Regions from separate parts of the Lactiplantibacillus koreensis genome, predicted to be linked through region 2. Evidence: predicted binding sites of a transcription regulator. Region 2 holds the regulator's gene; the other holds the start of a gene.
What was found. The regulator HrcA, encoded in region 2, represses chaperone genes, less so after heat shock. The targets are predictions, from matches to a motif close to TTAGCACTCNNNNNNNNNGAGTGCTAA.

Region 1 (16,014 bases), 860 kb from region 2:
CTATATTACCAGTATTTGGGTGACCATGAGCCAAACAACGCGGCGGATTGTAAAAATTGATCCTGAATTAGTAGCGCCTTACCATTCAGAAGCTGTTAAGCGAATTCCACGGTTACCACGACCAATTAATTTTGAAGAAACCGCAGATACGTTGAGCAAGCCGTACCAAGTGCGGTTCTTTGATATTGATCCAAATCGGCATGTTAATAATGCCCATTATTTTGACTGGTTATTGGATACGTTACCTGCTGAATTTTTATTGCAGCATGATTTGGTCCAAGTAGCGGTTCGCTATGAAAATGAAGTGCAGTATGGGCATACTGTGACTTCAGCGGTAAATATTTTGCCGTCGACAGCGCCAGATGAAGTGACGACAAGCCATCGTATTATGGTTGGCGATGAGAAATGTTGTGAAGTGACAATTAAGTGGCAGCCGCTAGCAGCACCGATTGAATAAGTAAGGTACCCTAAAGTTGAGACGTCAGTGCTCAACTTTTTTTGGTGCGGTTAGGTGTCAACTTAAAGCTAATTGGCCGCTGGTTTATGCTATGATAAAGGTAAGTTTAAAGGGAGGTAAATTATGTCAATTCTTGTTTTGGGGGGAGCCGGCTATATCGGTTCTCATATGGTTGATCGTTTAGTTGAAAATGGTACCGAGGTAGCAGTTGTCGATAATTTGGTCACGGGTCATCGGGCTGCAATTAATCCAGCGGCCACTTTTTATGAAGGTGATGTGCGTGACGCTGAATTTCTGAACCAGGTTTTTGATCGTGAATCAATTACGGCAGTCGTTCATTTTGCTGCATTTTCAATCGTACCAGAATCAATGGAAAAGCCATTGAAATATTTTGACAATAATACTGGTGGGATGATTACGTTGTTAGAAGTCATGCATGCCCATGCGGTGAAGCATATTGTCTTCTCGTCAACGGCCGCCACTTATGGCACACCGAAACAAATTCCAATTAAAGAAACTGATCCGCAGAACCCAATTAACCCATATGGTGCTAGCAAGTTAATGATGGAACAGATTATGCACTGGGCAGACGTGGCCTATGGGATTAAGTTTGTGGCATTACGTTACTTTAACGTAGCTGGTGCAAAACCAGATGGTAGTATTGGGGAGGACCATGGTCCTGAAACTCATTTGGTTCCTATCATTTTACAAGTCGCTCAAGGTAAACGAGCAGAGCTAAAGATTTTTGGGGATGATTACCAGACGCCAGATGGCACTAATGTGCGTGATTATGTCCATGTGTTAGATTTGGCGGATGCACATATCTTAGCACTGAAGTATTTGGCCGCTGGAAATGACAGTGATGCCTTTAACTTAGGCTCTTCAACTGGTTTTTCTAATCGTCAAATGTTGGCAGCTGCCCGTGAAGTGACGGGTAAACCTATTCCTGCGACGTTAACTGCGCGGCGTCCAGGTGATCCAGACTCACTAGTAGCCGCTAGTGATAAGGCCCGCCAAGTTTTAGGCTGGCAACCACATTACGATGATGTTAATGAAATTATTAAGACGGCTTGGGCTTGGACCCAGAATCATCCTAATGGCTATGATGATCGCAACTAAATTGACTTAAATTAAAAGCACCAGGTTACTGACGCTACTAGCTGATTTCTAAGCTAGTGATGTCAAGCAACCTGGTGCTTTTTAAGCGGGTGTCACTTATTGATTGAGTTGTTGATAGTCGCTAATAATTGCAAGTAATCGGTTGATATCATCAGTATTAACATCACCAATGGTTCCAATACGAAAACTTGGAATGGTGGATACTTTCCCTGGATAAATCACAAAGCCCCGATCTTTGATAAATTGATAAAAATCGTCAAATTTAAAGTGGGTTGTGGGATATTTGAATGATGTAATGATAGGGCCTTGATTGGCTTGGTCAATGACTAATTCAAAACCGAGCGCTTGCATACCGGTACTTAATAGCGCTTGATTAGCGGCGTAACGATGATAACGTGGTATCACACCACCTTCAGCCTTAAATTCGGTCAAAGCTTGCGCAAAGGCATGCACAACATGGGTTGGTGACGTGAAACGCCACTTACCCGGTTGATCGGTCATCGTTTGCCATTGGGCATATAAATCAAGACTTAGTGACCGTGCATTAGTCGCTGTTTGAGCAAGCTTATTTTTTTTAGCAATGACAAATGCGAAGCCCGGCACGCCTTGTACACATTTATTAGCGCTACTGATTAAATAGTCACATGCCAATTGATCAACGTTGATTGGAACGCCCCCGAGACTCGACATTGCATCGATAATCGAGATGATTCCCCGTGCTTTTAGCAAGGGAAGCAACTGTTCGATGGGATTTAAAATACCAGTCGTGGTCTCACTATGGACGGTAGCGAAGTGGGTTACTTCGGGATGAGCGGCCAAGGCTTGAGCGATTCGTTGAGGATCAACTGCTTGATCCTCTGCAAATACGACGTCAACATGCGGAATTCGATAGTAGTCTGCGATGGTGCTCATACGATGACCATAGGCACCATTGATGGCAATCATTAAGACGGCATCTTCTCGCGGAATGGCCGTTCCAAGTGTTGCTTCGACGGCGTAACTACCACTGCCTTGTAGTAATACCGTTGTATAGTCGTCCGGATTAGCTTGCGCTAAAGTTAAAATCTGTTGTCGAATGGTTTCGGTAATTGCCCGGTAATCGCTATCCCAAGTACAGTAATCAATTTGCATCGCTGCTTTAACAGTTGCGGTCGTGCTTAGTGGGCCTGGTGTGAGTAATAAATACGGTTGTTTCATGGTGTACTCCTTTAAAGTCTTAGTGGGTATCGATAACGGGTTGATTGATTGTTGTAATTAATGCTGGTAGGTCAACCATTGATTGCAAAATATAATCGGCTCCAGCTGCCTGATAATCGGCCGTGACTTGAGTCCGTCGTTCAGCTTGTTCAGTAGGGGTTAACGTCTCAAATTCAGCTTGTGATAAGCCCATTAGATTACTCCCGTCAACGATACCGACAGTTAAGACGTTCGCGTTTTGACCTTCTAAAATATCATTGATAGAATCGCCGATTTTCAAAACAGTTGTAGGGTCAGTAATCGCTAATTGTTTGCAAGCGAGCTCAATCATGGCTGGCGCGGGTCGGCCGATGCCGTTAGTTTGAGCAGAGGTAATATTGACACTAGGACGATAGCCTTGTTTAGCAGCAATCGGAGCAACAATGGCTAACATTTCAGCATCATAACCAGTAGTAGTGCCATAGACAATTTTATGTTGATCAAGGTAATCAATAACAGCTGGCATCCCAGGTTTTAGCGTCGCAAAGTCAGTTAGTGAGGCTAATAAAATTGTTTTGAAATCCTGATAAATACGTTCACAATCATCATGCGAAGGTAAAACCTGAAAGCGAGCTTGCCAATTGTTTTGAACGAGTGGCAAGTTAATGATTTTGTGAATGTGGGTGTATTTATCTAAACCCATGTCTTGACGGATTTCGGCTTCAGAAATTGCAACCCCAACATTGGCAAAAGCTTGTTGAAAAGCTACGATAGGGGCACGGCTGCCATAGTCAATCGTCGTACCAGCCCAATCAAAAATAAGTGCTTTAATCGTCATGTTATAACTCCTTTAGTTAGATGGATTAGTTGTTTTTTAAATAATGACCACGCAAGCGCATGGAAACGACTTCCAATACGATGGCAACTGCAATCAAAAGGTAAACAATGAGGCCAACTTCGTGGAAATTGAAGTAGAAGCCACTGGCCATGAATAGGTAGTAACCAATATCGTCAGCACCAGCGGCGGCGCCAACGGCAACTGCATTAGCAAAGTTGATTTCAAAACGGATGAAAGTCCAACTCAGTAATGCTGGAATAATCGATGGTAAAATCGCTTGGAAGACAATCGGCCAAAAGCCAACACCACTAGCTTTTAATGCTTCAATCGTATCTTGAGAAGTTTCTTCAATACTTTCGGAATAAGCTTTGACCAAGTAGGCGACACTGTGAAATGTTAAGCCGACAACGGCTGCGTTAGCGCCCAAACCCATGACAACTGAATAAATCAGCACCCAGAGAATGGTCGGAATTGACCGAATGAACGCCATTACTGCTTTGATCGTGTCCGCTAGTCCATCAGGAACTAAGTTGCGGGCCGAAAAAACAGCGATGAAAAAGGCAATTAATGCGCCCAACAACGTGGTTAGCATGGCTAATGAGACACTAGTTGCTAATGCTCGTAGTAATAAAGGCCAGGAATCTTGACCAACACTTGGTTGTAAAAACATGGCCTTTAAGTTAAGCCCTAAGCTTTGAAAAGCATCAAGAAAATTCAAGTTGCCAGTATCAAGTGTGAGCAGTGAGTAAATGGTAATTAAACCTAAGGCACCTAACACGGCCCGCAGAATTAAGCGCGGTTTCGTGATTAATGAAATATGCGTTGTTTTAGGTGCGTGTGGCCGAACAGTCTCAGGCTTTGGTTGACTATTTTCAATCATGCAATCGCCCTCCGAATCTGAGTGGAAGTTAGTTCGAGTAAAATAACTAAAACGGCAATTAACAAGACAATTAAACCGGCAGCATCATAACGAAAACTTTTAAAATAGTGATTAAATAAGAACCCAATACCAGTTCCAGTTAGGATGCCGACCAAAGTGGCATCACGGAGATTGTTTTCAATCATGTAAAGGACCCAACTGGTCAAGGTACTAGCGACTTCGGGTAAAACCCCACAAAAAACACATTGGAAGTAATTAGCGCCAACTGCTTGGAGCGCCTGCAATTTTTCAGCGTTTAAGTCTTCAATCGTTTCCGTGAAGGCGCGGATTAAATAGCCTAAAGTCATGAAAAATAAAGCTAGAAAACCGGTTAAATCGCTTTGCTTGAAAGAAAATAGTAAAATCATCGACCAAGCAACTACTGGAATATTCCGTAGTAATGATGCAATTAACCGAATTGCCAATCTGAGACCAGAAGCAGGGCTAGTTGTCTTAGCACCAAGCACAGCCAAAATTAGAGCAAATAAACTAGCACAGACTGTGGAAGAAATTGCGACAATTAAAGTGCGCCATAACTGATAAAGAATGGGACCTAAATACGAGATTGAACTGGCAGTGGGGACAAAGTTCTTAAAGAGCCAGATTAAGCCAGCTGGAACCTGGGCTAGCGACGTCATTGTTTGAAAGTTAACAATGGCTACTGAGGCGACGTAAATCCCAATCAGAATCAATAGAACAACGAATAGTCGTAACCGACGTTGACGGAAAAATTGTTGTGGTGATTGAAAGTTAGTTTTCATGAGCACTCACCGTCGATTCAGGCTTTTTAGCTTGCGTATAGATTCGTTGTAAGATAGCATCGTCAACGGCTTGACTAGCACCTTCAAAGACAATTTCACCGCTATTAATGCCAATAATGTGATCAGCATAGGCGGTTGCAATATCGACTTGATGGAGATTAATGAGAATGATGAGTTGTTTTTCCTTGGCTAACCGACGTAAAATATCCATCACAATTTGTGTCGATTTAGGATCTAAAGAGGCAATTGGTTCATCACATAAAATCATTTTAGGATGCTGCATCAAAGCTCGAGCAATTCCAACGCGTTGTTGTTGACCACCGCTTAACTGATCACAGCGTTGATAAGCATATTCCTTGAGACCAACTTCGGTTAATAAAGCTAAAGCTTCGGCTTTTTCAGCGTCGGTGTAACGTCCCAACATGCCAGCTAAAGTCGATTTAGCACCCAAACGACCATGTAAGACATTTTCTAAAGCCGTTAATGGCTCGATGAGGTTGTAATTTTGAAAAATCATCCCAATGTGATGTCGAATACGGCGTAGTTCTGATTTATTAGCTTGGCGAATGTCTTGATCATCAAGTAGAATTTGGCCACTGTCGTCACGGATTAATTGGTTAACACTCCGTAAAATAGTTGTTTTACCAGCTCCGGATGGGCCAATGATGGCCGTAACTTCACCGGGTTGAGCTGTAAAATTAACGCCTTTAAGCGAGTGTTTATTTTGACCGTAAGTTTTATTTAATTGGATTACTTTGAGCATAGCAGTTCCTTTCATGATGCTTATTAGATACTGAGTGGTTTAATAACCAACTAGTTTATGGGTTGGGGCATACCATTTATCATTAACCTTAACTAATTGTGATTTGTTAGATTGCTTAGGGAATAATTTTGGTGTTTTAGCACCAGGTGCTGAGAAAATGGCTTTATTTTGAGCAAAAGATTTTGAAGTGAATTCATCCGCAATCTTCTTTTGGTCAGTTTTGCTGAGTGTCTTCGTATTGTAAACCCATGGTCCTTGTTGTACGGGCATTTTTGCGATGTCGACGACTTGTTGACCCTTAAGGGTATCGAATGGTGCTGCCGCATCGTCTTTAACAGTAAAAGTTGAGCCAAGCTTATTCCATGAACCGCTAGTCACTTTGAGGTATGGCATTAAGTCAGTATCATCAAAGGCTGCAACGTCAACATCGCCCTTGATTAAGTTCACAGCAGAACCTTGATGAGAGCCGCCGTAAAGGACTTTACTGAAGAATTCACCATTTTGAGTTAAGGTATCTTTGTCCTTACTCTTAATCTTGAATTCGCGTGTTAATTCAGCGGTTGGTACTAAGAAACCGGAAGTGGAACTATTGGAAACATAGGACATCCGTTTGCCTTTGACATTTTTTATGCTATATTTGCCGTCGACTTGGTACTTGTGCGCGTCTTTTTGTTGTACCATTAGGTAAGAATTGTATGAGGCGTCTTTTAAAGTGCCTTTGGCATCAGATTGGGCGGCAAAAGGTTGCACATCTTTGCTAAGGTGGTTGGCTTGGATATAACCATTGGCGCCCATGTAAGCAACTTGAGCTTTACCTGAAGCAATGGCTTGAATCGCAACATTATAATCAGTGGTTGTTTGTAATTGGACTGTCTTACCGGTGACTTTTTCGATGGATTTTTTCAAAGCTGCTCGTGAGCCAGAAAAACTTTTAGCAGATTCATTAGGATAGAAGACCACAGAAATAGTCCCTTTATTGGCACTGCTACTTTTCTTAGTACTAGTGCCACTAGCACAACCGGCTAAGCCTAACCCTAAAACTGAAATCATTGAAACCCCTAAAAGTGACTTACTAATCTTTGACATAATTTCAAATACCTCCAAGTAATTTAGTTACCTGTGTAGCATATCAAGTGAATGTAAAGGTGTTTACAAGTATCGGTGAATAATACGTATAAGTTATGTAAATGAAGTTTACCGATTAATTACATCGTAAATATTTAGGGAGGAAATCAGGGGATTGAGTGGTGCTAAGATTATATTTTTTGTAAAAAGTTGATGATTTGCTTATGAGTCACTTGAAAACAAAGGGATAGCTTTCAAAGTAAGCAAATTATGATAAGATATGTGAAGTAATTCAAAATGAGGAGCTTTTTAAAATTATGAAGGTGTTGGCAATTGATACGTCCAACCGACCGTTAAGCGTGGCTGTTTTAGAGGACACTAAAGTTCTTGCCACAACGACAACTAATGTTGGTCGCAATCATAGTAGTACGTTATTACCAATTATTGAAGCGACAATCACGCAGGCGGGCTTAACCGCAGCGGCATTGGATCGCGTGGTAGTGGCCAAGGGACCCGGGTCATATACCGGATTACGAATCGGGGTCACGACTGCCAAGACACTAGCCTATACGTTAGATAAAGAACTGGTAGGTATTTCTAGTCTTGCGGCTTTGGCTGGCAATGTGGTTGAAGAAGGACAATTAGTGGTACCTGTGTTTGATGCCCGACGTGATAATTTATTTACGGGATTATATCGGATTGTGCATCAACGACCAGTGTCGGTGATTGCAGACCAGCATGTGAGTGTAACCGAGTGGTGTCAACAATTAATCGCATATCAAGAATCAATTGTCTTTATTGGTGCGGATGTGGCAATAACGCAAGCGACGCTCAGTGCGCAACTTGGTGATCGGTTTGTTCGCGCCCAACCACAATTAGATTTACCGCAAGCAGCTGTACTTGGTTTATTAGGCTTAACGGCCACTCCTGTGCAACAGCTACACAATTTTGTGCCCAATTACTTACGGCTAACGCAAGCAGAACGCGAATGGCTAGCCAAACATCCGAAAGAGGACCATGCCCCATATGTTGAGAAGATTTAAGCAGTACTTTCAGAGAGTAACGAAAAACCGTAGTCAACGCCGTCAAAAAATAATGACGATTGATAATCACGTTGTGCAAGTTGGTCCGACCGGGTACTATGTCTCGCGGGCCCTGATTACAGATGTCCCAGAGATGTTAGCCATTGAGCGCGCCGTTTATGCGGGCAAGACCCCTTGGGACGAAAACGCCTTTAAGACTGAACTGCGTCGTCAAAGTGGTCGTTTTTATATTGTTATGCGTCATGAAGATCGGCTGTGTGCCTTTTGTGGATGTGCTTTTGATGATCGGCGTCAAGATGCGCATATTACGAATATTGCCGTTCATCCTGATTTTCAAAATCAAGGGTTGGGTCGGTACATGATGACAACGATGATTGAACGAGCTGGGTATTTAAATTATCGGACGGTGACCTTAGAGGTTCGGGCTAGTAACGTGAACGCACAACGTTTATACACTAGTTTGGGATTTGAAAAGACCGGCATCAAGAAACGGTATTATTTTGGTGATCATGAGGATGCGCTTGATATGACGTATCATTTACCGGTAGCCACTGCTAATGACTGAGCGGCAGTTAATTGCCAGTTCGGTTTATGCAACTGAATCAGCTGTAGCTAAGCTGTGTTATGAGTTAGCCCAGTTAGCTTATCCTCAAGGTGCGCCTTGGCGGTTAGCAACTTTTGCAGCAGATTTGGCAATGCCCCAATCACTTTATCAGCTCTTAGTGGTGAGGGGGCAACCAATTGGATTTATCAGTTTGACGATAGTGTTGGATGAAGTTGAAATTACTAATGTGGCCATTGTGCCTGCCTATCAAGGCCAAGGCCATGCGACATTCATGTTGCAGACCGTCTTACGCCAGTTACCCATAGCTAGTCAGGTTTTTTTAGAAGTTCGTGATAGTAACCACACTGCGCAACGGTTATATGCTCGGTGTGGTTTTTCGAAACTATCGACGCGGAAGGCGTATTATCAGCAACCGCGTGAAGATGCATTAATTATGCGAAAAATTATTAATTGAGGATGATAACGCGTGGAAAAGCAAAATTTAATTTTAGCCTTTGAATCTAGTTGTGATGAAACGAGTGTTGCCGTGATTGCGGATGGACAAACGATTCTGTCAAACGTGATTGCGACTCAAATTAATAGTCACAAACGATTCGGTGGTGTGGTGCCAGAAGTTGCTAGTCGCCATCATATTGAACAAATTACCTTATGCATTGAAGCGGCATTAACAGAAGCTAAGGTCACATATGATGACTTAGATGCTGTTGCAGTGACGTACGGTCCAGGCTTAGTGGGCGCATTGTTGGTCGGAGTAAATGCGGCTAAAACGGTGGCCTATGCCCATCATTTACCTTTAATTCCAGTTAATCATATGGCCGGGCATATCTATGCAGCCCGGTTTATTAAGCCTTTTGAATTTCCGGTAATGGCGTTACTCGTTTCCGGTGGGCACACGGAATTGGTGTATATGCAAGCGGACGGTCAGTTTGAAATCATCGGTGAAACCCGAGATGATGCGGCTGGTGAAGCTTATGATAAAATCGGTCGCGTTTTAGGTGTGCCCTATCCAGCTGGAAAAGTAATCGACGAAATGGCTCATCAAGGCCAAGATACGTTCAAATTTCCACGTGCCATGATTGATGAAGATAACTTTGACTTTAGTTTTAGTGGCTTAAAGAGTGCCTTTATCAATACGGTTCATCATGCCGATCAGATTGGTGAAACTTTGGATAAGAATGATTTAGCGGCTAGTTTTCAAGCTAGTGTGGTTGATGTTTTAACGAGCAAGACGATGCGCGTTTTAGAAAAGTATCCCGTTAAACAATTGGTATTGGCTGGTGGAGTTGCGGCTAATCAAGGACTACGTGAACGGTTACAAAAAGTTCTGCCAACCAAGTTTCCGAACACTGAATTATTATTAGCACCTTTAAAATTATGTGGTGATAACGGGGCCATGATTGGCGCAGCTGCTTATGTGCAATATCAACACCAGCAATTTGGTGATGCAACGTTAAATGCTGATCCTAGCTTAGAATTTGATTGGATGCCCAATATGGTCCACTAAAAAATGAGTGGGGATACATTTTGACACCCTCGATGACCGATACTAAAACAATCACCGCAAGAAGTTGTGAATTCTTGCAGTGATTGTTTTAGTATCGGTCTTTTATATTAAGCTAGGTTTTCCAAGGCTTCAGCTTGTTCAGTCCAGTCGTTTTCAGCTTGTTCGTGTGCTGCGTTAACTTGTTCCAATTGTTGTTGAAATTCTTGTAATTTTGTCGCATCAGCAAAGACGGCTGGTTGGGACATTTGTTCTTGAATTTCTGTAGCCTTAGTTTCTAAGTCGCTCATTTGTTGTTCTAGCGCGGCAACTGAACGTTCTAACTTACGCTTAGTCCGTTGTTGTTGTTTGCTGGCTTGATAGGTTTGTTGTCCCTTGGACTGGGTCACCGGCGTACCGGCTTCACTAATGGCTGTAGCTGCGTTAATTGCGTCATTAGCTGCAGCCTCGCTAGCTGCCAATTCGGCTAACTCAGCTTGTTCTTGCTTTTTATCAATATAATAATCATAGTCACCTAAGAACAGTTCCGTGCCAGTTGGGGACACTTCAACAACACTGGTGGCAACTTGATTAATGAAATAACGGTCATGTGAGACGAATAAGAGGGTCCCGTCAAAATCGTTAAGCGCAACTTCTAATACCTCACGACTGTCAATATCCAAGTGATTGGTCGGTTCGTCTAGGATTAAAAAGTTGTCATTTTCCATGGCTAACTTGGTCAGCAGTAAGCGTGCCCGTTCGCCCCCAGATAAGGAACCGATTGATTTATCGACATCGGCACCAGTAAACAAGAAACTACCTAAAATGGTTCGAATATCTTTTTCGGGAGTGGTAGCATGTTCGTCCCAAAGTTCACTAAGGACGGTTTTTTTAGCATGCAAATTTTTTTGTTCCTGATCGTAATAACCGGTAACGACATTGGTGCCAAAGACCGCTTGCCCTTTAATAAATGGAATTTGACCTAGAATACTTTTCAGAAGGGTTGATTTACCAATCCCATTGGGACCCACGATGGCAATTGCTTCATGTTTTTTGATATTTAATGTGTCCGGTGATGACAAGATTTGATCTTGATAGCCAACCGCCGCATCTTTGACAGTTAAGACAATGTTGCCACTCTGTTTGGCTGCATGAAAGCCAAAGTGGGCGGTTTTTTCATCACCTTCGGGGCGGTCCAAACGCGTCATTCTTTCGAGTTGTTTTCGTCGTGATTGGGCCCGCTTGGTGGTTGAGGCTCGTACGATATTCCGATTGACAAAGTCTTCTAATTTATTGATTTCGGTCTGTTGTTTTTCATAATGCTTCCATTCCGCTTGAATGCGAGCCGCTTTTTGTTGGACATATTGATCATAATTACCGGTATAATGTACCATTTCATGATGAGATAAATCGTAGACTTCATTGACGACCCGATCTAAGAAGTAGCGGTCATGACTCACAATTAGCAAGGCGCCCGTGTAGGATTGAAGATAACTTTCGAGCCAAGTGAGCGTTTCAACGTCCAAATGATTGGTTGGTTCATCCAAAATGAGTAAATCACGTTTTTCTAATAGTAGTTTGGCGAGAGCCAGCTGAGTTTTTTGGCCTCCCGATAGCTCAGTAACGGATTTGTCATAAACATCAGCATTGAATTGAAAACCATGCAAAACACCCCGGATTTCAGCCTGGTAACCGTAACCATTTTTTTGTTGAAATTCAGTTTGAACCTGGTCATAGGTCTTTAGTGTTTGCTGGTAAGTCGGGTCATCAGCAATAACTTCAGGATCACTTAATTGGGCTTCTAACCGGTGCATTTGAGCTTCTAGTTGATGTAGTTCAGCGAAGACACTGCTCATTTCTTCCCAAATCGTATGGGCACTGTTTAAGCCTTGATCTTGAGCCAAATAGCCGATGGTTAAGCCTTTACGCATTGAAATTTGACCTTCGTCAGGAACGGTTTCACCGGCAATCATTTTTAATAAGGTTGATTTACCAGCACCGTTGCGACCAACTAAGGCGACGCGCGCATGGTCTTGAATATCTAATTGTACGTTATCGAACAAGACATCAGCGCCAAAACGCCGCATGACTTGTTGTACTTGTAGTAAAATCACGTTTTTTTAAACTCCTTTCGAGGTGGATTCGTCAAATAATTGTAGCATATTGTCGTTGTTAGCCCTAGTGAAAGGGAATAATAAGTAAATATTATTTCACAAAGTGGCCTGTTATGCTAGAATAGTGTCAGCAAATTCACAAACTTTTGATAAGGAGGGTCGTCAAATGGCAGAAACAAAAATTCCACGGGCAACGGCCAAGCGGTTACCGATATACTATCGGTATTTGAACATTTTATTAGATGCTGACAAGAAACGGGTTTCGTCAACGGAGCTGTCAGAAGCAGTTAAAGTTGATTCAGCTACGATTCGACGAGATTTTTCATATTTTGGGGCATTAGGCAAACGCGGGTATGGCTATGATGTTGAAAAGCTCTTGGCATTTTTTAAGAAAATTTTAAATCAAGATACGTTGACTAACGTGGCCTTGATTGGGGTCGGAAATTTGGGTCATGCGTTACTTAATTTTAATTTTCATAAAAATAGCAATGTCCGTATTTCAGCAGCTTTTGATGTTAACGAATCAATCGCTAATACGGTTCAAAGCGGCGTTCCCGTCTATCCAATGGCGGAATTAAAGAAACAATTAATTGAACAACAAATTGAGATTGCCATTTTAACGGTGCCAACTTCAGTCGTTCAAGACGTTACGGATGAACTAGTTGATGCTAACGTTAAAGGGATTATGAACTTTACGCCGTTACGCATTTCAGTGCCTGAGACTATTCGGGTTCAAAATGTTGATTTAACGAATGAATTGCAAACCTTAATTTATTTCATTGAACATTATGGGGAACAGCTTGGCGATAAATCAGCTGAATAATATTTAGTTAGCAAAAGACGCAACCAAAAAATGGTTGCGTCTTTTAGTCATTCTAAGTTAAAAATAAAGGTAAGACTGCGACAACATTCATCAAAATATGCGCAATCATTGAGGTTTGAATGCGACCGGTGTGCCGGTACAGCCAACAAAAGAGGAGTCCAATAAAGGCATATAAAATTAAGTGTCCATCCGCATGAGCAAAACTAAATAGTAAACTAGAAATAACAGCGGCACCGACTGTTCCAGTAACCGTCGTTAGGTTACCGAAGATAACTTTACGAAAGACGATTTCTTCCATAATTGGCGCCCCAACGAGCACTGCCAGTAAGAAGAAGGGATATTTCTGGCCAATGGTGAGTAACGTGTTGGTATTGGCCGAGGCCGTTGACTGGCCGAGCAGTTGTGTCAAGCGTAGAATAACGACTTGACCGGCAAGCACTAAGACGACTCCGATAAGCCCCCATAGAACCGTACTGACCCAATTCTTAGGCTGTTGTTCGACAGCATTAGGCGTTTTAGTTCGCCAGGCGAGCCATACTAAGATGATAGCGCCTAGTAAGTAATCCAAGGTTTGAATTAAGAAAATCCAAGATCCAAGCTGATGAAATCCTTGGGCTAATAAAGTGGGTAGGGCATAGATAATAAAATAGACGATTAAAACCGTCAGCGATTGGCGTCGATTAGCCATTAGCTCACGTCCTTTAACAATAAAATTTCGAGTCAGATTTGACTTAAGTAAGTTCATTATAATCGATTTGACTTTCTTTGACTAATTATTGACAAATAACTTGCATTCTTAAATTAAAATGATATAGTTATCTTTGTGATTAGCACTTGATGTTTGTGAGTGCTAAAAAAGAATAAATGGAGGGATTCACGTGTTAAAACCATTAGGTGATCGTGTCATCTTACAACAACAAGCAGAAGAAGAACAAACGATTGGTGGTATTGTTATTGCCAACAATGCTAAGGAAAAGCCACAAAGTGGTAAGGTTGTTGCTGTATCTGATGGCCGGATTTTAGATAACGGTTCAAAGGTTGCACCAAGCGTGAAAGTCGGCGATCAAGTATTGTTTGACAAGTACGCAGGTACTGAAGTTAAGTATGAAGGGTCAACTTATCTAGTCTTACACGAAAAAGATATTGTCGCGGTTGAAGACTAATCCATTTAACTGATAGTAATTAAAACAAAATTTATTTATGAGGTGAATACAAATAATGGCTAAAGAATTAAAATTCTCTGAAGACGCACGTTCAGCAATGCTCAAAGGTGTTGACCAATTAGCTAACACTGTTAAATCAACTTTAGGTCCTAAGGGTCGTAACGTTGTATTGGAAGAATCATACGGCTCACCAACCATTACTAATGATGGGGTTACGATTGCTAAGGCAATCGAACTTGAAGATCATTTCGAAAATATGGGTGCTAAGTTAGTTTCTGAAGTCGCTTCAAAAACTAACGATATTGCCGGTGATGGGACCACTACCGCAACGGTATTGACTCAATCAATCGTCAACGAAGGCATGAAGAACGTCACTGCTGGGGCTAACCCAGTTGGGATTCGTCGCGGGATTGAAGCTGCAACGAAGACTGCTGTTGACGCCATGCATTCAATGGCCCATGAAGTTAAGACGCAAGAAGATATTGCGCAAATCGCAGCCGTTTCTTCAGCTAGCCAAGAAACTGGTAAGTTGATTGCGGAAGCCATGGAAAAAGTTGGTCATGATGGCGTTATCACCATTGAAGAATCACGTGGTGTTGATACTAGCTTGGACGTGGTTGAAGGTATGCAATTTGATCGTGGTTACCTATCACAATACATGGTTACCGATAACGATAAAATGGAAGCTGATTTAGACAATCCTTACATTTTAATTACCGACAAAAAGATTTCTAACATCCAAGATGTTTTGCCATTACTACAATCTATTGTGGAACAAGGCAAGCCATTGTTAATTATTGCGGATGACATTTCTGGCGAAGCTTTACCAACCTTAGTGTTAAACAAAATGCGTGGGACTTTCAACGTGGTTGCGGTTAAAGCACCTGGTTTTGGCGATCGTCGTAAGGAACAATTGCAAGATATCGCGGTATTAACTGGTGGGACTGTCATTACTGATGACTTGGGTCTTGAATTGAAAGATGCAACTATCGATCAATTAGGTCAAGCTAACAAAGTAACAGTTACCAAAGATAACACGACTATCGTTGAAGGTGCCGGCGATAAAGATGCCATCAGCGAACGGGTTGAATTTATCCGTAACCAAATTGCTGAAACCACTTCTGATTTCGACAAAGAAAAATTACAAGAACGTTTAGCTAAATTAGCTGGCGGAGTTGCCGTTGTCCGTGTTGGGGCCGCAACTGAAACTGAATTAAAAGAACGTAAGTACCGGATTGAAGATGCTTTGAATGCGACCCGTGCTGCCGTTGAAGAAGGCTTCGTACCTGGTGGTGGGACTGTCTTTGTTAATGTTATCAAAGCCGTTGATGCTTTGAAAGAAACCGGTGATGTTCAAACTGGGATTAACATTGTTAAGCGCGCACTTGAAGAACCAGTTCGGCAAATTGCTGAAAATGCTGGTTTAGAAGGTTCAGTTATCGTTGAAAAGCTTAAGGAACAAAAGCCAGGCGTTGGTTTCAATGCTGCAACTAACGAATGGGGCGACATGATTGCTGCCGGAATCGTGGACCCAACCAAGGTTTCTCGTTCAGCATTACAAAATGCTGCTTCAGTTTCAGCGTTATTATTAACGACTGAAGCCGTTGTTGCTGAAAAGCCAGCTCCAGAGGCACCCGCAGCACCTGCAGCACCAAACCCAGGTATGGGCGGTATGATGTAAGCTTGCTGTTCAAAACACCTACTCAGTCGAGTAGGTGTTTTTTTATG
Region 2 (16,014 bases):
CGAAATCGAAAGTGCGATGAAGGGCATGCTCGAACCAACTTACGAAGAAAAAATCACTGGTCAAGCCGAAATTCGTGAAATCTATAAGGTTTCTAAGATTGGTACAATCGGTGGTGGGATGGTCACTGATGGGGTTATCCATCGGGATTCTGGTGTTCGAGTTATCCGTGATAGCGTCGTTATTTATGATGGCAAGTTAGCCAGCTTACGGCGGTTCAAAGATGACGTTAAGGAAGTTAAGCAAGGCTTTGAATTAGGTTTACGGATTGAAGACTATAACGATATTCGTGTTAACGATGTTATCGAAGCTTATGTCATGAAGGAAGTTCCGGTTGAATAAACGGACGCCAACGGAGGTGCATTAGCGATGGCACAACATTATCGAGTCGGTCGACTAGAGCAAGAGATTCAACGTGAAGTCGATGACATTTTATTGAAACGAGTTCGGGATCCACGCGTGGCTGGGTTAACGATTACCGGTGTAACGGTAACGGGAGATTTACAGCAAGCAACGATTTACTACAGTATTTTATCTGATAAAGCATCAGATGATGCGAAGACGGCTGCGGGGCTTGAAAAAGCGAAGGGGCTGATTCGGAGTGAATTAGGGTCACGTCTCAGTATTTATAAGACGCCTGAACTTACTTTTGAGCGGGATCATTCCGTTCAATATGGGAGTCATATTGATCAATTAATTAATAACTTGAAACGTCAAGATTAAGCAAGACATCAACCTTAAAAAGCGTCGCCAAATCCATGTGGATTGGCGACGCTTTTTTGGCGGTCAAATGGTGTGGTATACTGAACAGAGTTAATTTTAAGGAGCAAAAATAATGCCAAACGGAATTTTACCATTATATAAACCCCGTGGTCTGACTAGTTTTGACTGCGTTGCCAAAATTCGTAGATTATATCAAACTAGAAAAGTGGGCCATTCTGGCACCCTCGATCCGAGTGTAGATGGTGTGTTGCCAATATGTATCGGTAATGCGACCAAAGTTGTACAGTTTTTAGTCGCTTCTGGCAAAGAATATCAAGGGAGTATTACCTTTGGTTTTGCGACGACAACAGAAGATTTAGATGGTGAAGAGGTCGCAAGAACACCGATCACTAAGCCGTTTACGGCGGCCGAAATTGATGCGGCTTTAGCACAAATGACGGGTACCATCACCCAAATCCCGCCAATGTTTTCAGCGGTGAAAGTGAATGGTCGGCGATTGTATGATTATGCGCGGCATGGTGAGACAGTTGCACGGCCAGAACGGCAGATTGAAATCGCTAGCTTCAAGCAACGTCAAGCCGCGACTTATGATGAGACGACTAAAACGCAGACGGTTTATTTTACTGTGGCTTGTAGTAAGGGGACTTACGTTCGAACTCTGGCGGTCGATGTTGGAAAAAAGCTAGGCGTCCCCGCAGTGATGAGTGATTTAACGCGTTTAAAAAGTGGTGGTTTTACACTGGATCAAACCGTTACTTTTGAAGAAATTGCGGCTCAAGTTGAAGCAGGGACCGCTGATGACTTATTAGCACCCATTGATCGAGCTTTAACGCAGTATCCACAAGTGGCGCTGACGGCTGCTCAATGGGAACGTGTACGGAATGGGGCCTTTTTAACGGCTGATGAAGGCCAACAAAAAGCCCCTAATGCAGACACGTTGGTTGCATTGACCTACCAAGGCAGTCTAAAATGTCTATATGGTTATCGTGAGGCCGAACAACGTTATAAACCATTTAAAATGTTTTCGGTAAATTAAGGAGTTTTTTTGACATGCAGGTGATTAATTTAACTTATCCTGATGTCACTGGTCAAATTCCAGCTGGGCCAGTTGTTCTGGCACTCGGCTTTTTTGACGGTGTACATCAGGGCCATCAACAAGTGGTGGCAACGGCACGAAAAGCAGCTCAAGCACAAGGTGCCCGGCTTGCAGTGATGACGTTTGATCAGCATCCCTCCGTTGTTTTTCAAAAGACAGACCCACAACAAGTGCGCTATTTGACGACCATTGAGCAAAAGGCCGCTTTGATGTCAGAATTAGACGTTGATTTATTGTACGTTTTACATTTTGATGCAACTGTCGGGGCATTACCGCCCCAAGTCTTTGTGGATCAATTAATTGTTGGCCTCCATGCAGAGACAGTGGTTGCTGGTTTTGACTATACGTATGGTCCTGCGTCGATTGCAAATATGACGCTTTTAAGTTCCTATGCGCAGGGTCGATTTGACATTATTGAGGTGCCCAAAAAAATTGATGCACAAGCTAAAATTAGTTCGACCCGGATTCGAACAGCGCTGGATTTAGGTCAAATTGATGAAGCTAATGAATTATTAGGTTATCAATATGAAACGACGGGGCTGGTTGTTCACGGTGAAGCTCGTGGGCGAACGTTGGGCTTTCCAACGGCAAATGTTGCGCATAATACCAATACCCGAGTACCTGGTATTGGTATTTATGCCACGATGGTTCAAGTTGGCTCACAGTGGGTGATGGGGATGGCTTCAGTTGGTCACAATGTCACCTTTGGTCAAGATCGGCCGATTACCGTTGAAATTTATTTGTTAGATTTTATTGGCGATATTTACGGCCAAACTTTAGTGATTCGCTGGGGTCATCGGATGCGTGGCGAAGTGAAGTTTGAAGATGCGGCCGGTTTAGTTACCCAGCTAAAGAGTGATGAACAGGCGACTCGGGCTTATTATGCGAGTCACCCGTTTCAGGCCAAACCGAGATTATGGTCAGCTGTTGCAGCGAACGTGCACGATGAGGAGGACTAGCAAATGGTAGCAACAAATACGATTTTTCAACATGGGACGTTAGGGTTATTAGTGCCAGGGTTATATACGGGGACGATCACTGCTGGTGAATTGTTAACACATGGTGATACTGGGATTGGGACTTTAGATGGGTTAGATGGTGAGGTCATTATTTTAAATGGCACTGCTTATCAAGCACGCGAAGACGGCCAGATTCGTGAGATTGCGGCGACCGAAACGTTACCATTTGCCTCAGTTCATTTTGAAAAGCCAGCGATCAGTAGTCCTGTTGCCGAGCTGACACAAGCGGCGTTTGAAAAGCAGTTGTTAAAGGACTATCAATTAATGAATGTTTTTGCAGCAGTCCGAGTAGATGGCCGGTTTAAACACATCAAGACGCGGGTCGCCCCACGTCAGCAGCCACCTTATCAGACTTTGGTAGCGGCTACGGCCCATCAGCCAGAATTTGAAGGGCAAGCCGTCGATGGGACGATTATTGGCTACTTTGCGCCACAGCTTTTTCAGGGGGCGACAGTCGGTGGGTTTCATTTACACTTCTTAAGTCAAGACCATCAGTTAGGTGGGCATGTCTTGGGTTTTGAAATTGACCAAGCGACGGTTAAGGTTCAACGTTTTGCAGACTTTAAGGTACATTTACCAATTGACAATCTGGCTTATCTACAAGAACCATTTGATAATCAAGCCATTGATTCTGCCATCAATCGGGCAGAACGCTAAATTGAAATCATTGCCATTAGCCTTGGACCATGGTCCGAGGTTTTTTGCGGTCTTGGTGGTTAGCTAGACTAAATTAGCAGTCCAACAATTATTTTGCTAAAAAACTTTGTCTTCCCTTGACTTTAACCTAGGAGGTTGTTATATTAGTAACTGTGTTAGCACTCTATTGAGTTAAGTGCTAAAAAGAGGTGATGATCACGTTAACTGAACGACAAAGCCTAATTTTGAAGGCTATTGTCCGTGACTATACCGAAGGCGGTAACCCGGTCGGGTCTAAATCCTTAGTACAAGAGCTGCCCATGAAGGTTAGTTCGGCCACCATTCGTAATGAAATGGCCCAACTTGAAGATTTAGGTCTAATCGTCAAAACGCATCTATCTTCTGGTCGGATTCCGTCAATTAAAGGCTATCGTTATTATGTTGATTATATCTTGAAGCCTGAAAAAGTTGACGGCAACGATTTGAAGGTCATCCAACATTCATTGGGTGGTGAATTTCATAAAATTGATGAGATTGTCGCACAATCGGCGGAAATTTTGTCACAATTGACAAGTTATACGACGTTTACACTGCGACCGGAATTAAAAAACAGTCGGTTAAGCGGCTTCCGGTTAGTTCCACTAGGTAATCATCAAGTGATGGCGATCTTGGTGACGAATAACGGCGATGTCGAGAACCAGACGTTTACAATTCCAAATGACTTAACCGGTGATGAGCTGGAACCAGTTGTCCGTTTCATTGATGACCAATTGATTGGCCTGCCGTTACAAGACGTCTTGTCAAAGTTACAGCAAGAAATTCCGTTGAAATTATCGCAGTACTTGCAAAATCCCAACGGGTTCCTGGATATCTTTGGCAGTGTATTGTCCAAGGCAGCTTCTGAACGATTTTATGTGGGTGGCAAATTAAATTTATTTAATTATACGACCATGCAGAATCCTAAGGAAATGCAGTCATTGTACTCGTTGCTTGATCAGACCGACAGTCTCGCAAATGTGATTGGGTCGCCTGGTCAGCATATTCAAGTACGAATTGGTAACGAAATTACCAATGATTTGCTGAAAGACTATAGTCTAATTACCGCAACGTATGATGTTGATCGGCACGGGCAAGGCATGATTGCCTTGCTTGGACCGACCGCCATGCCATACTCACGAATGATTGGCTTAATGGGCGCGTTCCAGCGTGAACTGGCCCGCAAACTGTTAGAATATTACCGGTACTTTGATGAGTGACGGACAGGGAGATGAAATCATTGGCAAAAAAACCAACTACTAGCGAGCAAGCTGATGAGCAGATGGCTAGCCAAACGGCACAGTCCGCAGCTAAGCAAACCGCATCAACTGATGATCAAACAGACGCGCAAACCGATACGGCGACAGCGCCGGTTGATCCCGCGAATGCAAAACTCGCAGCTTTGCAGCAAGAACTAGATCAAAAGGATGACCAATTATTACGGACGCAAGCTGAAATTGTGAACATGCGAAATCGGTTTAAGAAGGAACAAGCGTCAATTATTAAGTATGATGGTCAAACTTTAGCTAAAGATGTGTTACCAGTGCTTGATAACTTGGAACGGGCTTTAGCCACCGATGCCACCGATGAGACTGCACAACAGTTGAAGAAGGGTGTCGAAATGGTTTATGGTCATTTACAAGAAGCCTTGAAGAAAAATAACGTTACCGAAGTCTCAGCTGATGGGGCAACGTTTGATCCGACTATTCATCAAGCTGTTCAAACAGTACCCGCAACGGATGACCAACCAGCTGAAACGGTGGTTAAAGTGTTGCAAAAAGGGTATATGTTTAAAGACCGCACCTTACGACCAGCGATGGTTGTTGTGGCGCAATAATATTAAATCAAAAAAACTATTTAAAAGAGGTTTGTTAATTTATGGCAAGTAATAAAATTATCGGTATCGACCTTGGGACAACTAACTCTGCAGTTGCAGTTCTTGAAGGTAGCGAACCAAAAATTATCACAACACCTGAAGGCGGCCGGACGGTCCCATCAGTTGTTGCATTTAAAGATGGCGAAACTCAAGTTGGTGAAGTTGCCAAGCGGCAAGCAATCACTAACCCTAACACGGTTGCTTCAATCAAGCGTCACATGGGCGAAGCTGGCTACAAAGTAAACGTTGAAGGCAAAGATTACACGCCACAACAAATTTCAGCAATGATTTTACAATATATCAAGGGTTTTGCTGAAGATTACTTAGGCGACACCGTTGAAAAAGCGGTTGTAACCGTACCTGCATACTTTAATGATGCGCAACGACAAGCAACTAAAGATGCTGGTAAAATTGCTGGTTTAGATATCGAACGGATTATCAATGAACCAACCGCAGCGGCCTTAGCTTATGGCTTAGACAAAACTGACAAAGATGAAAAAATCTTAGTTTATGACCTTGGTGGTGGGACCTTTGATGTTTCCATCTTGGAATTAGGCGATGGTGTGTTTGAAGTCTTATCAACCAATGGGGATACCCAACTTGGTGGGGATGACTTTGACCAAAAGATTATTGATTGGTTAGTAGCTAGTTTCAAGGCTGATAATGGCGTTGATTTAGCACAAGATAAGATGGCCTTACAACGGTTAAAGGATGCTGCTGAAAAAGCTAAGAAGGACCTTTCAGGTGTTTCTGAAGCACAAATCAGTTTACCATTTATCTCAGCCGGTGCTAGTGGTCCCTTGCATTTGGAACAAACTTTAACTCGGGCTAAGTTCAATGAATTGACTGCTGATTTAGTTGAAAAGACTCGCATTCCAGTTGAAAACGCCTTGAAGGACGCAAACTTAACAACTGCTGACTTGGACGTGGTTATCTTAAACGGTGGCTCAACTCGGATTCCAGCTGTTCAAGATGCCGTTGAGAAATGGACAGGTAAAGAATCAAATCATTCAATTAACCCTGACGAAGCAGTTGCTTTAGGTGCTGCTGTTCAAGGTGGGGTCATTACTGGTGATGTTAAAGACGTGGTCTTACTTGACGTTACACCGTTATCACTTGGAATTGAAACCATGGGTGGGGTCTTCACGCAATTAATCGAACGGAATACCACCATTCCAACTAGCAAGTCACAAGTATTCTCAACGGCCGCTGATAACCAACCAGCTGTTGATATTCATGTCTTGCAAGGTGAACGTCCAATGGCTGCTGACAACAAAACCTTAGGTCGTTTCCAATTAACTGATATTCCTGCAGCCCCACGTGGCGTTCCTCAAATCGAAGTTAAGTTTGATATTGATAAGAACGGGATTGTTAATGTTTCCGCTAAGGATATGGGGACTAATAAGGAACAAAAGATTACTATCAAGAGTTCAACGGGTCTTTCTGACGAAGAAATTGATCAAATGGTCAAGGAAGCCAAAGAAAACGAAGATGCTGATAAGAAGCGTAAAGAAGAAGTTGATTTGAAGAACGAAGTTGATCAATTAATCTTTACGACTGACAAGACGCTTAAAGAACTCAAAGGCAAAGTTTCTGACGACGAAGTTAAACAAGCTCAAGATGCGCGTGATGCTTTGAAGAAAGCTCAAGATGACAATAACGTTGATGAAATGAAGACTAAGAAGGACGAATTGAACAAGATTGTTCAAGACTTATCAGTCAAGTTATATCAACAAACGCAACAAGCCCAAGGCGATGATAGCGGTGCTGCTGATGCCGCAGATCAAAGCAAGGAAAACGGTGATGACAACACTGTTGACGGTGACTTCGAAGACTTAGATAAAGATAAGGATAAGAAGTAACCATTATCGGTTGCAACAAAAAGCCAAGGCCGCGCGGCTTTGGCTTTTTGTGTCAGATATGCTAATATTAATGGGACTTTATCAAGGATCATTAGGAGGTTACAATGGCAGAACAAGATTTATATAAGGTTCTGGGTGTTGCGAAAGATGCGAGTCAGGACGAAATCAAGAAAGCTTATCGGAAGCTTTCAAAAAAGTATCATCCTGATTTAAATCATGAAGCGGGCGCTGAGGACAAGTTTAAGGCTGTCAATGAGGCTTATGAGACATTAGGTGATCCACAAAAACGGACCCAGTATGATCAATATGGCTCAACGGGCGGTCAACAAGGCGGCTTTGGTGGCGCTGGCGGTTTCAATGGTCAAAGTTACGGTGGCTTCGGCGGCGGTGGCGGTGGTTTCGAAGATATCTTTAGTTCATTCTTCGGTGGCAACGCTGGTGGCGGTAGTCGGCGGCCAAATCCGACTGCACCGCAACAAGGTCGGGACTTACAATATGAAATGACGTTGAAGTTTGAAGATGCCATTTTTGGGAAACAAACTAATATTACCTATAACCGTGAAGAACAATGTGAAACTTGTGGTGGTTCTGGGGCTAAGCCTGGGACGTCACCAGTGACTTGTTCGAAGTGTCAAGGGAGTGGCTATATTCAAGTTCAAACGAATACCCCCCTTGGCCGCATGATGAGCCAACAAGTCTGTGATGTTTGTCATGGAACTGGTAAAGAAATCAAAGACAAATGTGCAACTTGTGGTGGCGCCGGTCATACTGAACAAAGTCATTCCATTAAAGTAACGGTGCCAGCTGGGGTTGAAGAAGGCCAACAGATGCGGTTACAAAATCAAGGAGAATCCGGAGTTAACGGTGGTCCTTACGGTGATTTGTTTATTATCTTCCGAGTTGAACCCAGCGACGAGTTCGAACGGGATGGTGCTACGATTTACTTTAAATTGCCAATTGATTTCGTCCAAGCGGCGTTAGGTGACGAAGTGCAAGTTAAGACGGTCCACGGGGATGTTAAGATGAAAATCCCTGCTGGTACGCAGACTGGCACCACGTTCCGTTTACGTGGCAAGGGCGCACCACGTTTACGTGGTAACGGTACTGGTGATGAACGGGTCACGATTATGATTCAAACGCCAACCAAACTCAATAAGGGTCAAAAAGAAGCCTTAAAGACGTTTGCAAAGGCCAGTGGTAAAACAGTTGCCGGTAATGGAAAAAGTTCACTATTTGATAAATTACGTGGCGTGTAAGTTAAATGATTAAAAATTAAGTTGAACGGCTTGTCTTCTGGCAAGTGTTCAACTTTTTTTGTGTCAAGAAATGGGTGATATCGTAAAGTAAAGACGCTTGTTTATTAACTAACCTTCCTGGCGTGTGATTTTTCAATAAACGGTTTCGATATATTACAGGTGGCTGATTTAAGGGTGCTAGAATTAATCAAGGAGGTGAATCAATGGCCACTTTTCAAAGGTGTGCCGCTAAAACTAACGGTAATGTTACAAAACCGTTACAAAACCGACCTTTGATTAGACGGACAGGCAAGTTTTTATCCTTTTCAAGTGCAAAACGGGTTCAATTCAGCTAGCCTGCTAAACTAGTACTATTGAACTTGATGAATCAGGATTGAGGCTAAGTGTAATCGTTGGCTAGGATTCATCATAAATTAACGGATGGGGAAGTTAATAACTTTGAAACGATTAAAACTAGTTTTATTGATTATATTGGGAATTGGTGTGATTGGTGGCGGTTTTGGGGCTTATCATTACCATACTAAACGAGTTGAGCAGGCACAGCAGCAAAAAATTGCCGCAAAAAAGGCGCAAGCACGCCGGACAGCTCAAAAGCAGCGGGTGATTGCTAAAAAGATTAAAGCCGCTACATTTTCGAAGACTAAGAACGCTAATGCGCAGATCACAAAAATTTTAAAGACGAGCCAGTTCGTGGGGACTGCCTTAGTCGTTAAGAATAACCAAGTGATTTATCAAAGGGGTTTTGGTTACGCTAATAAGGCAAAGGAAACATTGAATGGACCGACGTCTAAATATCAAATTTTGTCGATTCAAAAATCAATTACTGCAGTTGGTATTATGCGATTAGTCCAAGCTGGTAAGTTGAAGCTAACTGATCCGGTCAATAAATATTATCCAACTATTAAAGGTGGCACGACGACTATCCGGCAATTATTGGATATGACTACTGGTTTTCGATTAAAGGATGGCTCAACTGATACCTTAGATGAACAACAAGTCGTTGATTATGCAGTTAAACACTTAACATTTACACCGGAAAAATTGGGGACCTTCAACTATTCTTCCGTAAACTTTCTATTATTAGCGGGGATTATCCGTCAAATTACGGGACAATCTTATAAGACGTTTTTCAACCAACAGATTATTAAAAAGCTTGACTTGCACCAAACAGGTTTCGTGATTAACGGTCAAGGCAAAGGTGCGACGACTGGCTATCAGGCTGTGACGGGGCAAATGACGCCTACTTATGCGACAAAAGCTCCTGAAACGACTGCCCAAATGGCAAATGAACTTGGAACCGGTCAAGTTTATATGAGTGCTGGCGATTTATTCAAAACGGAACGGGCGATTGTGGATGGTCAATTGTTAACGCCTAAAAATGTGGCAATTTTGCATAAGCGTACCGCTACAGGAACTTACGGTGGTGGTGTCTATAATGATCAACCAACCGCATTGCGTTCACACGGGGTTGGCTATGGTTATGAATCTGGCATCCGCTTATCTAAAGATGGCAAAAACGGTGTCGTGTTATTATCCAACTATTATCGGTCGACTGACACGTTATTAACAGCGATGAATAAAATCTATCAGGAAATGATGCGCGGTAATCTGAAGTGACCTGTTGATTGACTTATTTTGAGGAGGTGAAGGCATGTTCGCAAAATTGAAACTCTGGTTCCAACGTCCAGTTGTTCAATTCATTGCGCTTACAGTATTCTACTTTGCTGTCATGCTTGCCCTGGTTTATTTGTACGGGTATAGCGGTATTAATCAGGCCAAGTTTATCTACAATGAATTTTAATTGAGAACGGATTAATTTGTTTTTGGGGGAGATTACTAATGATCAAAAATATAATCAGTACCATTGATGATTATGCACGGACGCAACCTGAAAAAGTGGTTTATGATGTCCAGGGCGTGACGCACACGTACGCTGAATTAAAGGCTTATTCAGATGCGTTAGCAGCTCACCTCGAGACATTAGCTTTAACACCAAAGGCACCAATCATTGTCTTTGGTGGGCAAACTTTTGAAATGATTGCCACTTTCTTAGGCGTGGTTAAAGCGGGACGCGCGTACATTCCGATTGATACGCATTCACCAAATGAACGCTTAACGATGATTAATGCCATTGCCAAGCCCGCAGCAGTGATTGCGGTTGCCGATTTGCCAACTGGAGTAGGCACGACACCTGTTATTATTCCAGATCAATTAAAGGCAATTTTTGCAACGCCTGTACAGTACCAGCCACAGCATGCGGTAAGTGGTGATGAAGATTATTACATCATCTTTACTTCAGGCACGACTGGTCAACCTAAAGGGGTCGAAATTAGTCACACCAATTTATTGAGCTATGTTAATTGGATGTTAGGCGATGATTTTGGTTTACCTGAGCACCCTAAGGCGTTATCACAACCACCGTATTCATTTGATTTATCGGTCATGGATGTGTATCCAACTTTGGCTAGCGGAGGGACCCTGTATGCTTTACCAAAGGCAGTGACGGATGACTTCAAACAGTTATTCGCAGTTTTACCAACGTTACCGATTAATGTTTGGGTTTCAACGCCCTCATTTATGGATATCTGTTTGTTAGAACCTAAATTTGATGCCAGTCATTTACCTAACTTAACGCATTTTCTGTTTTGCGGTGAGGAACTGACGCATAAGACGGCCGCAACGCTCAAAGCGCGTTTCCCGGCCGCACGAATCTTTAATACGTATGGTCCGACAGAAACTTGTGTGGCGGTGACACAGATTGAAATTACAACTGCGGTCCTTGAAAAATTTACCCGCTTACCAATTGGTTATGCAAAGGCTGATACGCAAATGTTGGTCGTAGATGAGGCTAATCAACCGGTCGCCACCGGGGTTGAAGGTGAATTAGTAATTGCTGGACCTAGTGTATCTAAAGGCTACTTGAATAATCCAGTTAAAACGGCGAAGGCCTTCTTCAACTTAGCTGGTCAACGTGCTTATCATACTGGTGATATTGGGACGATGGATGCGGATGGGTTGTTCCGTTACTGTGGTCGGGTAGACTTTCAGATTAAAATGAATGGTTACCGTATCGAACTAGAAGAAGTCGATCATTTTCTCGGTCAACAACAGCACATTAAGCAAGCAGTCGCAGTGCCTAAATATAATAAGGATCATAAAGTCACACAGATGATTGCGTATGTTGTGCCTAAAGCCAATGATTTTGCCAGTGACTTTGCCTTAACGACTGCAATTAAGAAAGACTTACAAGGAATGATGATGGAATACATGATTCCGCAACGGTTTGTTTATCAGACCAGTTTGCCACTAACGCCGAACGGTAAAATTGATGTTAAGTCGATCATTAAAGAGGTTAATCCCGAATGATGTCCTTTACGTTTGATCCATATGGTAATCCTACGTATTTCATCCTACTATTCATTGCGCTATTACCATTGATGATTGGGTTACTTTATGGTCACCGCTCGCATATTTATGAATCAATTATTTCCTTTGTATTCTTGTTGCTGACTTTTGGTGGCGTGAAGTGGCACACAGGGATTGCATTGTTGATTTACTTGGTTTACCAGATTTGTCTAGTTTGGTTATATTCGCGGTACCGGCAACGCGCCGATTCACCGAATAAAGGCTGGATATTTGTGGTTAGCGTCATTTTAGCGATTATTCCGTTGGCAGTGGTAAAAATCACGCCGGCCGTTTCACATGGCGCTAGTTCTATTATTGGGTTTTTAGGTATTTCCTACTTAACCTTCAAAGTGGTCCAAACTATTATGGAAACTCGTGATGGGACGATTAAAGAGTTCCATCCGATCTTATTCGGACAGTTCTTACTATTTTTCCCAACCATTTCTTCAGGACCGATTGACCGTTATCGTCGCTTTGTTAAAGATTATGATAGTGTGCCAACGCGAGTGAAGTATTTAGATTTGGTGGAAAAAGGCGTCCGGTACATTTTCTTGGGATTCTTGTATAAGTTTTTATTAGCTTATATTTTTGGCACGTTAATGTTACCAACTGTGGGGCATGCGGCTCTACAAGCGCATGGTATTTCATGGGCCTTGCTGGGGTACATGTACGTGTACAGCATGGATTTATTCTTTGATTTTGCCGGCTACAGTTTGTTTGCAGTTGGGGTCAGTTATTTAATGGGGGTCGAAACCCCAATGAACTTTAACCAACCGTTCCGGTCAAAGAATATTAAAGATTTCTGGAATCGTTGGCACATGACGCTGTCATTTTGGTTCCGTGACTTTATCTACATGCGGATGGTGTTTTTCTTCATGAAACATAAAGTCTTTAAGAGCCGGATTACGACGGCCAACGTCTGCTACGTGATCAACATGTTAATTATGGGGTTCTGGCATGGTGAGACGTGGTACTACATTGCATATGGGTTGTTCCATGGCTTGGCGATGGTGGTCAACGATGCTTGGTTACGCTTTAAGAAAAAGCACCGTGAGCAAATTCCACATAATAAGTTTACGGAAGGCTTTGCAATTTTCTTAACGTTTAACGTTGTTTGTTTAAGTTTCTTATTGTTCTCAGGCTTTTTAAACACTTTGTTCTTTGTTCCACGGCATTAAAAAAATAAATTAATATTAGGGGCGTAATAACAATGGATGACACAAAATCAACAGTATTATCAATTTTACAAGATTTAACGGGTGAAGATGTTTCTGGACATATGGACACGAACTTATTTGATGAAGGTATTTTAGATTCAATGGGCTCAGTTCAGTTATTATTGGAATTACAAAGTCAATTGGGCATTGAAGTCCCAGTTTCTGAATTTGAACGTAGTGAATGGGATACCCCCGAAAAAATCGTTGCTAAGGTCGAGAGCATGCAATGAGTGTTCCAAAACGCCTTTTTAAGATTTTTGGGCCAATTATTTTGGCAGCAATCTTATTATTGGCCGTTCTGCTTTCACCATTTTCATTCGGATTAAATCATGTGTCTAAAACGACCGAAAAAAAAGCGGCCGTTTCATTATCACCAAACATTTTGAAGGGGCGGTTAGTTAAACGACAAGCGCTAGATGATGGCTACGTGCCATTCTTTGGTTCTTCAGAATGGTCACGATTTGATCCGATGCATCCATCTGTATTGGCAGACAAGTACCAGCGTAATTATCGGCCATTTTTACTGGGGGCACGGGGGACACAGTCGTTGACCCAATACTTTGTGATGCAATCGGTAAAAAAGCAGTTAACTAATAAGAAGGCTGTCTTTGTAATTTCGCCACAATGGTTTGTCCCACAAGGAACGCGAAAGGATGCTTTTGGGTATTACTACTCACCTTTACAAACGACCGATTGGTTACAGACGGAACAAAATACCGCCATGGATCGCTACGCGGCTAAGCGCTTATTGCAAATGCCGTCAGGTTCTTCGGACCGCGTTTTATCAGGTGCATTAGCGCGGGTAGCGGCAGGCTTAGAGCCAACTAGCACTCAACGGGCTTACATTAATTATAAGGCGCGCGTTTTAGGTAGCGAAGATGAATTCTTTTCTAAATTTGGTATTTCTGGCAAAAACTTGAATAAAGTTAAGACCCAGGAAAAACAATTACCAGCGACTTATAATTACACTAATCTAGATGCATTAGCGGGTAAGCTTGGTCAGCAATCGACCACTTCAAATAATCTAGAAATCAGTAATACCTTTTGGCGGACACAGTTAAAACGGAATTACAAACGACTTAAAGGTAGTCAAACGACTTTAGATTATACGAAGTCACCAGAGTTTGCTGATTTTCAATTGGTTTTGAATCAATTTGCTAAAAATCATACTGACGTTGCCTTTATTATTCCGCCGATTAATCAAAAATGGGCGAACTACACGGGGTTATCGATGAAAATGATGACAGCTTTTGATAAAAAGATTCGTTATCAATTGACCAGTCAAGGATTTAATAACATTATTGACTTATCGAAAGATGGTCAAGAGAACTACTTCATGACTGATACCATTCACTTGGGATGGCGCGGTTGGTTAGCAGTGGATCAGAAGTTGGATCCATTCTTAAGCAAACCAACGACAACGGCTCCAAGCTATCAGATAAATGATGCTTTCTACACAAAACAATGGCAACAATTAAATCCGAGCGCTATTAGCGCTTTTGAACAACAATAGCGTGACCAAAAAGATCTAATCATCTGGATTAGATCTTTTTTGGCGCCTAATGGGTTAGAATGACCGGAACAATTGTGGGTTCTTTGTCAACCGGTGTTGATGAGGAAAATTGGGGTTCAATTCATTTACGAATTGGGCTTCTTTTTTTTATTTTTATTTTGAATTCAATCTGTATTCTATAATTAAAATTCATCCAGTTTCGGTAGCCATAAGCTGTTCGTTTTATTTGTTTGATTTTACGATTAACACCCTCGATGGGCCCATTTGAGAGTGAACATTCCGTCATGTTTTTAATAAATTGCTTATTCTTGATAAAGGTCTTAATCGTTTGTAAGAGCTGAGGACTAACGTTCTCAACTCTACCTAAAGCTTCAATATATGCGACATAGTTTCGACTACGAATGGCCTCGACTAATTCGTGAGCTGAATAATAAGTGTTCGCAAATTCTTCATTCAGATCCAGTCCCTCCAGGATTAGTTGTTCCTGAGTTAGATGGTCTTTTAAATGCGAAAACCATTGTGGTTTATCTTTTTCAAGTTTTGAATAATCTTTGAGATAGAGCCGCCAGTAATACTTAAGCACGCGGTATTCACGAGTGTCTGGGGCAAATCTTTTCATCAATTGAACACGAGTCTGGTTTAAGGATCGTAAGACCATTTGAACTAAATGAAAGTTGTCGGCGACAACTTTGGCGTTAGGGAAAATACTGTGCATAATGGTGTAGTAGTTTGCGTTAAAATCCATCACAACCTGGGTCACTTGCTGGCGATTTTTCAAGGAGTAATGATTTAAGAAGAATGCCTTAATCTCTTTAGTTCTACGTCCTGGAAGGATGGCAATGAGGTCGTGTTTCTGTGCGTCAATGGTGATGAAACTCATTTGTTTACCGGTAGAACGGAATTCATCGATGCATAAAGTAGTTGGTAGACCATCATAGGCTGGTCTAGTTTGTTTCCCCAAAGCAACTAATTGACGACTGACAGTATTAGTTGATACATTGTACTCTGCGGCAATATTGACCATTGTGCGGTCTTCTGTTAGTGCTGTAGTAATACGGTGCTTAACATGTTGAGAAATCTGATGTTGCTTGGCCACTACGGGGGTTTGGGCAAGTAGGCTATGACCGCAAGCCCGACAGAGAAAGCGTTGCTTACGTAAAATTAACAATGCCGTTCGCTCGCTGATGTTGGAAATCCTGATATTAACTGTTTTAAAACCATTTCGAACGATTTCGTGTTGCCCACAACGTGGGCAAACACTAATTGAATAGGAAAGATCCGCGTAAATCCGTAAAGCATCCCGGCTATTATCTTGAATTTTAAAATTAGTTATATTTTGGTCTTTAATTTGTAGAAGAATTCTTGTAGACTGGTCTT

Region 1: groES (co-chaperone GroES) is a predicted target of HrcA. The motif match lies at 13,951-13,977, and genes of this name have one in related genera.

Annotation. Positions count from the first base shown of each region.
Region 1 covers NZ_CP027190.1:1,898,596-1,914,609, forward strand. Annotated here, with positions in the region: gene C5Z25_RS09125 (acyl-[acyl-carrier-protein] thioesterase) at 1-457, shown strand, start outside; gene galE (UDP-glucose 4-epimerase GalE) at 581-1,576, shown strand; gene phnW (2-aminoethylphosphonate--pyruvate transaminase) at 1,673-2,773, opposite strand; gene phnX (phosphonoacetaldehyde hydrolase) at 2,793-3,590, opposite strand; gene C5Z25_RS09145 (PhnE/PtxC family ABC transporter permease) at 3,616-4,470, opposite strand; gene phnE (phosphonate ABC transporter, permease protein PhnE) at 4,467-5,270, opposite strand; gene phnC (phosphonate ABC transporter ATP-binding protein) at 5,260-6,033, opposite strand; gene C5Z25_RS09160 (phosphate/phosphite/phosphonate ABC transporter substrate-binding protein) at 6,073-7,119, opposite strand; gene tsaB (tRNA (adenosine(37)-N6)-threonylcarbamoyltransferase complex dimerization subunit type 1 TsaB) at 7,416-8,141, shown strand; gene rimI (ribosomal protein S18-alanine N-acetyltransferase) at 8,125-8,706, shown strand; gene rimI (ribosomal protein S18-alanine N-acetyltransferase) at 8,699-9,160, shown strand; gene tsaD (tRNA (adenosine(37)-N6)-threonylcarbamoyltransferase complex transferase subunit TsaD) at 9,173-10,210, shown strand; gene C5Z25_RS09185 (ABC-F family ATP-binding cassette domain-containing protein) at 10,318-12,300, opposite strand; gene C5Z25_RS09190 (redox-sensing transcriptional repressor Rex) at 12,467-13,123, shown strand; gene C5Z25_RS09195 (CPBP family intramembrane glutamic endopeptidase) at 13,176-13,811, opposite strand; gene groES (co-chaperone GroES) at 14,002-14,286, shown strand; gene groL (chaperonin GroEL) at 14,342-15,967, shown strand.
Region 2 covers NZ_CP027190.1:259,415-275,428, reverse strand. Annotated here, with positions in the region: gene infB (translation initiation factor IF-2) at 1-340, shown strand, start outside; gene rbfA (30S ribosome-binding factor RbfA) at 368-721, shown strand; gene truB (tRNA pseudouridine(55) synthase TruB) at 834-1,757, shown strand; gene ribF (riboflavin biosynthesis protein RibF) at 1,772-2,776, shown strand; gene budA (acetolactate decarboxylase) at 2,780-3,493, shown strand; gene hrcA (heat-inducible transcriptional repressor HrcA) at 3,685-4,728, shown strand; gene grpE (nucleotide exchange factor GrpE) at 4,749-5,345, shown strand; gene dnaK (molecular chaperone DnaK) at 5,387-7,246, shown strand; gene dnaJ (molecular chaperone DnaJ) at 7,351-8,502, shown strand; gene C5Z25_RS01275 (serine hydrolase domain-containing protein) at 8,941-10,119, shown strand; gene C5Z25_RS01270 (teichoic acid D-Ala incorporation-associated protein DltX) at 10,154-10,303, shown strand; gene dltA (D-alanine--poly(phosphoribitol) ligase subunit DltA) at 10,342-11,868, shown strand; gene dltB (D-alanyl-lipoteichoic acid biosynthesis protein DltB) at 11,868-13,085, shown strand; gene dltC (D-alanine--poly(phosphoribitol) ligase subunit DltC) at 13,118-13,354, shown strand; gene dltD (D-alanyl-lipoteichoic acid biosynthesis protein DltD) at 13,351-14,637, shown strand; gene C5Z25_RS01245 (ISL3 family transposase) at 14,759-16,014, opposite strand, start outside.